2 regions of the Shinella sp. Sh6 genome follow, and region 1 is predicted to be linked to the other one. Evidence: predicted binding sites of a transcription regulator. Region 1 holds the regulator's gene; the other holds the start of a gene.

Evidence for each region. The regulator PhoB, encoded in region 1, activates phosphate uptake and scavenging genes when phosphate is short. The targets are predictions, from matches to a motif close to TGTCATNNANCTGTCAT.
Region 2: the regulator PhoB is predicted to act here: its motif matches at 1,558-1,574, upstream of phnF (phosphonate metabolism transcriptional regulator PhnF).

The regions. Positions count from the first base shown of each region.
Region 1 is NZ_AP044005.1:104,557-107,570, reverse strand. It holds gene ACZ5TO_RS00520 (acetylornithine transaminase) at 1-3, opposite strand, end outside; gene ACZ5TO_RS00515 (GcrA family cell cycle regulator) at 427-966, shown strand; gene phoB (phosphate regulon transcriptional regulator PhoB) at 1,339-2,022, opposite strand; gene phoU (phosphate signaling complex protein PhoU) at 2,034-2,762, opposite strand; gene pstB (phosphate ABC transporter ATP-binding protein PstB) at 2,805-3,014, opposite strand, start outside.
Region 2 is NZ_AP044006.1:60,492-63,505, reverse strand. It holds gene ACZ5TO_RS18655 (carbon-phosphorus lyase complex subunit) at 1-426, opposite strand, end outside; gene phnH (phosphonate C-P lyase system protein PhnH) at 430-1,038, opposite strand; gene phnG (phosphonate C-P lyase system protein PhnG) at 1,038-1,490, opposite strand; gene phnF (phosphonate metabolism transcriptional regulator PhnF) at 1,598-2,335, shown strand; gene ACZ5TO_RS18635 (MurR/RpiR family transcriptional regulator) at 2,340-3,014, opposite strand, start outside.

The sequences.
Region 1 (3,014 bases):
CATGGCGCGGTTCCTTCGAAAAGAGATGCGGAAAACGGGTCCTGGGCTTGACTTTTCCGGATACCGGAAAAATCAAAAGCCGCCTTTCGGCGGCATGCGGGCACTATCCGCATTTCGCCCGGGCCTGTCAACAAAATCGCGGCCTCAAACGGCGCTGAACCTCCCGCAAGGTGAGGATTCGCGGCGCATCGGGAGGTGTCGCTATCGAGTCACACCCGACCAGCAAGTTGGGGAAAACCTCGAAATCGATTCGCGCCGATTCCCGCGACTCTTGTCACGGAGTCCCCCGGTCTCTAGGTTAAAGACCAATTACTAGACTGCATGCGGCGGAACTAGTCACCAAAGAGTTGAAGGCGTTCAGGTCCCGGACCCGTCCGGGACGCGACGAGGGATTCCCGCATCGAACGCCGAGCGGAGACGAAAAGCATGAACTGGACAGACGAGCGGGTCGAGAAACTCAAGAAGCTCTGGAGCGAAGGCCTGAGCGCGAGCCAGATCGCCGCCCAACTCGGCGGCGTCAGCCGCAACGCGGTCATCGGCAAGGTGCACCGGCTGAACCTGCCGGGCCGCGCCAAGGCCGGCGGCACGCCGAGCGCCGCCCGCCCGAAGCGCCCGGCAGCGGCAACGCCCCGCCCCTCGGCCTTCCAGGCCCGTCCGGTCGCCGCCCGCGCCGCCGTCCGGCCCGCCGATACGGGTATCGCCAAGGAAGACGCCGACGCCGGCTTCGAGATCCGCAGCGAGCAGCTTCCCGTTCCGGCCAACGGCAACAACGGCGTGGTCGTGCCGATGTCGCGCCGGCTGGAGCTGACGCAGCTCACCGAGCGCACCTGCAAGTGGCCGATCGGCGATCCGCTCAACGACGACTTCCATTTCTGCGGCAACGAGTCCCCGGACAACTCGCCCTACTGCACCTACCACCAGCGCCTCGCCTACCAGCCCTCCGCCGAACGCCGGCGGATGCGCTGACAGGCACCGACGCGGAATGAGATGCGGGCCCGGAAGGGCCCGTTTTCGTTTGGGGCGTTCGGACGAAGGCAGCAGCGTTTTGCAGTCTTCCTACTTCCTCTCCATATCCCTACCGCCTCCCCTCCGCCCGGTCCGCATCCTGCGCCCTCTTCTCATCCCCGCTCCCTCTCCTCTCATCCCCGCTCCCTCTCGGTCGTCATCCTCGGGCTTGACCCGAGGATCCATGCCACAAACTCCGCTCATGCCGTGACGCGTGGATCCTCGGGTCAAGCCCGAGGATGACGACCGAGAGGGAGCAGCGAGCGGAGGAGCCCCTCAAACGCGAAACGGGCCCCGCAGGGCCCGCTTGCCTCCCCGAAACGAATGGCCCGCTCAGGCTTCCAGCGAATAGCCGGCGCCGCGGACGGTGCGGATGACGTCTTGCATGCCCGCGAAATTGAGGGCCTTGCGGAGGCGGCCGACATGGACGTCGACGGTGCGCTCGTCGACATAGATGTCGTGGCCCCAGACGCCGTCGAGGAGCTGGGAGCGCGAGAAGACGCGGCCGGGGGAGGTCATCAGGAATTCGAGAAGGCGGAATTCCGTAGGGCCGAGGCGCACCTCGCGGGTGCGACGATGGACGCGGTGGGTCTCGCGGTCGAGCTCGATGTCGCCGCAGCGCAGCACCGTCGAGACGACTTCGGGCTTGGCCCGGCGCAGCATGGCGCGCACGCGGGCGACGAGCTCGGGCGTCGAGAAGGGCTTGACCACATAGTCGTCCGCGCCGGTGGCAAGGCCGCGCACGCGCTCGCTCTCCTCGCCGCGCGCCGTCAGCATGATGATCGGCAGGCGCTCGGTCTCCGGCCGCTGGCGCAGGCGCCGGCAGAGTTCGATGCCGGAAACGCCCGGCAGCATCCAGTCGAGGATGAGGAGGTCCGGCATGCGCTCCTGCAGGCGCATCTCGGCCTCGTCGCCGGAAAGGATCGTATCGACCTCGAAGCCCTCGGCTTCGAGGTTGTAGCGCAGGAGGACGCTCAGCGCCTCCTCGTCTTCCACCACCGCGATTCTCGGCACCATGGGCGCGTCCCTTACTCGGAGGCTTCGGAAAGGTCGGCAGCGACCACCGACGTGGAAGTGTCGTCCTTCGGGCGCTCGCCCTCGGGCTGCGAGCCGGTCGCCATGTAGTAGATGGTCTCGGCGATGTTGGTCGCATGGTCGCCGATGCGCTCGATGTTCTTGGCGCAGAACAGGAGGTGCGTGCAGGGCGTGATGTTGCGCGGATCCTCCATCATGTAGGTGAGCAACTCGCGGAACAGCGAGGTGTAGATCGCGTCGATCTCGTCGTCGCGCTCGCGGATCGCCTTCGCCTTGTCGACCGAGCGGGTAGCGTAGACGTCGAGCACTTCCTTGAGCTGCATAAGGGCGAGCTCGGCGAGGTGCTCGAGACCGCGGGCGAGCGTGCGCGGCATGCCCGAGCTCTGCACGGCGATGACGCGCTTTGCGGTGTTCTTGCCGAGGTCGCCGACGCGTTCCAGCTCGGCGGCGATGCGGATGGCGCCCATGATCTCGCGCAGGTCCGCGGCCATCGGCTGGCGTTTGGCGATGGTGACGATCGCCTTCTCGTTGATCTGCCGCTCGGCATTGTCGAGGATGATATCCTCGGAAATGACCTTCTGGGCCAGCGCCGCATCCGTGGTGACGAGGGCGCGGACGGAATCGGCGACCATCTGCTCGGCGGTGCCGCCCATCTCGGAGATACGGCGGGAGAGGTATTTCAGTTCTTCGTCATAGGCGGAGACGATATGGGAGGGGGCCATGGTTCTGTCCTTGATGCGCGCGGGTTCGGGGGAGCTTGGGCGTCAGCCGAAGCGGCCCATGATGTAGTCCTGCGTGCGCTGGTCGTCCGGGTTGGTGAACATCTTGTCGGTGTCGTTCTCCTCGACGAGGTTGCCGAGGTGGAACATGGCGGTGCGCTGCGAGACGCGGGCCGCCTGCTGCATCGAATGCGTCACGATGACGATGGTGAAATTGGCGCGCAGCTCGTGGATCAGTTCCTCCACCTTGGCGGT
Region 2 (3,014 bases), on a different replicon from region 1:
CGGCGCCTCCACCTCTTGGTCCGTCAGGAGCGACGGGTCGAGCAGGCGGTGGGTATAGTCGAAGGTGGGGCCGAGGAGCTGGCCGCCCGGCAGGTCCTTGTAGGTCGCCGAGACGCGGCGCTCGACGAGCATGGCGCCCGTCTCGACGGGCCTGGAATAGCCGAAGCGCGGCAGCGTCGTGCGATAGGCGCGCAGGATGAAGATCGCCTCGATCATGTCGCCGCGCGCCTGCCGGACGGCGAGCGCAGCGAGCGCCCGGTCGTAGAGCGAGGCCTCCGCCATCACCCGGTCGACGGCAAGGCCGAGCTGGGCGACGATCTGCTCGATGCGTATCGCCGGCAGCGAACGGTCGCCGCGGCGGCGGTCGGCGAGAAGACGGTGGGCGTTGGAAATGGCGGCTTCGCCACCCTTGACGGCAACGTACATGGCTCAGGCCTCCTTCACGCGGACGACGGTGGTGCGGGGCAGGCAGAGGACGGCATCGCCGGCAACGAGGATTAGGTCGACGCCGCGCGGGAAATTCTGCCGGTTCTCCGCCCGGCAATGCGCAAACATGTCCGGCAGGCCGACCGGCGCGAACTCTTCCTCGGTGCGGATGCCCGGTCCCGTCAGCGTCAGCGGCCGACCGCCCGTGAAGGCTTCGATCTCGACCACCAGCGTCGTCGAGCGATCCGGGTATTCCTGCGTGCCCTGCGCGAAAAGGCCCGGATCGGGCAGCATCGCGCCTTTCTCGACAAAGGCGAAACGGGCGGCCTGCCGGTCGTCGGTCACACTCGCGCCGGCGTGGAAGGCGAGCCAGCCGGGCAGAGCGGACGCGGCGAGCGCCGGCGTCAGCCAGACGGGGGTGTCGTTGTCGCAGAGCGTCAGCGCGACGGCACCGGCGGCCGCGCAAAGCGGCGCGGGCGGAGCGACGGCAACAATCACGGAGCCGACCGTGCCCGGGCGAGCCATGCAATCCATCAGCGTGCGGAAGACGGACTGGGCCTCGAAGACCGGCTCCCTGAAACCGCCAGTGAAAGCGAGCGTGTCGTGAGGCATCAATCCTCTCCCCGGACCATGGTGAAGAAATCGACGCGGGTGGCGGCCGTCTGGCGAGCCTTCCCGGCATCTTCTCCAGCAATACGCGCCTCGACGGCCGCAAGCAGCGCCTCGACCTCACCGGCACGCGCCGGCTGCTGGAACAGCGCGTCGAAGATCGCCGCAAGCCGTGCCTTGGCGCCGTCCGTGCCGAGCGCCTGGCCGTGGCCGACCGTGCCGTCGTCGAGACGGACGCTCGCGCGGCTCACCGTCGCCTCGCCGAGATTGAACGGCGCACCGCCGCCACCGATGCGCCCGCGCACCATGACGAGGCCCGTTTCGGGCCCGCGTACCGGCTCGACTGCCGGCTTGCCGTCGAGTGCGTCGAAGGCGGCCTGCAGTTCGGCCCGGCTCGCCTTCGCCAGGAGGCCCATCGCCTTCTGCCGTCCTTCGAAATGTCCATCCGATGCCATTGCCACGCTCCCAAATGTCTATTAATCTAGACAACTATACATCTAAGTCTCCTCTTAAACGGCCGGAATGACAAGGGTGTGACAGGGGCAATTGCAAGGGGGCGAAAATGGTGGAACGGCAATCGGGCGTGGCGCTCTGGCGGCAGATCGCCGACCGCATGCGCCTTGCGATCAACAACGGCGACTTCGACGAGACCGGCATGATGCCGCCGGAGACGGCGCTCGCCGCACGCTTCGGCGTCAACCGGCATACGGTGCGTAGCGCCATGGCATCGCTTGCGGAGGAAGGCATCGTCCGGCCGATCCAGGGCATCGGCACGCGCATCGAGCGGCGCGACCGGCTGCGCTTTCCGATCTCGCGCCGCACCCGCTTCTCGCAGGGCCTCGGCAACCAGGCGAAGGAACTGGAAGGGCGGCTGCTCGGCTCGGCGACGGAGCCTGCTTCCATCGTGGTCGCCGACGCGCTGGGTCTTGCGGCGGGAACGCCCTGCGTGCGGCTCGAAACCGTAAACAGCGCCGACAAGCGGCCGATCTCGCGCGCCACGCACTATTTCCCGGCCGACCGCTTCGCCGATATCGTGGCGGCCTATGAGCGGACGCGCTCCATCACCGCCGCCTTCCGCGAACTCGGCGTGCCGGACTACGTGCGCCGCTCGACGGAGATTTCCGCCATCCATGCCGAGGGCGAGGACATCCGCCACCTGAAGCTCTCGCCGGGCGCGATCATCCTCGTGGCGACGGCGATCAATACCGATCTTGCCGGCCGGCCGATCCAGTTCTCCCGCACGCGCCTTGCCGCCGACCGCGTCAAGCTGACGGTCGAGCCCGAGAGCGAGGAGAAATAGGCCCTCAGGCCTCGAAATCGCCGAAGATGTCCTGGAGGCGCGTCAGGGTCTCCACGCGCTCGTTCACTTCCTCGCCGAGGACGACGATGATGTTGGAAAGCATGAGGTCCATGACGGCCGTCATGGTGGCGGCGCCGTCCCAGAGGGGACCGTGCGAGCCCGGCACGATGAGGCAGATATCCGAGACCTCCGGCCCCCAGGGGCAGAATTCGTCGGTCAGGAGCACGACCTTCACGCCGGCGCGCCGGGCCTCCTGTGCCAGCGGCCTCGCCTTGGCGGCAAAACGGCGAACGTCGTGCAGGAAAAGCAGCCGGCCCTCTACCGAGCCGTCGAGCAGTTCGGAATAGGTTCCGTTGAGGCCGTCGACGAATTGCACGCGCGGGCGCGTATAGGAAAGCTGGCTGGCGAAATACTGCGCGACGCCGCGCACGTTCTGGTAGGCGGCGACATAGACCTCCGTGGCGCCTATCAGCGCATCGATGGTCTTCTGCCATTCCGGCGACTGGACCACGCCGTAGATCTGCGTGAGATTGTCGATCTGCTGCTGGATGAGGCCGGCGAGCAGCTTGCCTTCCTGGCGGTCCTGCTCCAGCCCCTCGAAACGCCCCTTAACCTGCCAGGCCGGATTGGCGCTGCCGTGCCGGAGTTCGTTCTTCAACTCGTCGAGGCCGTCGAAGCC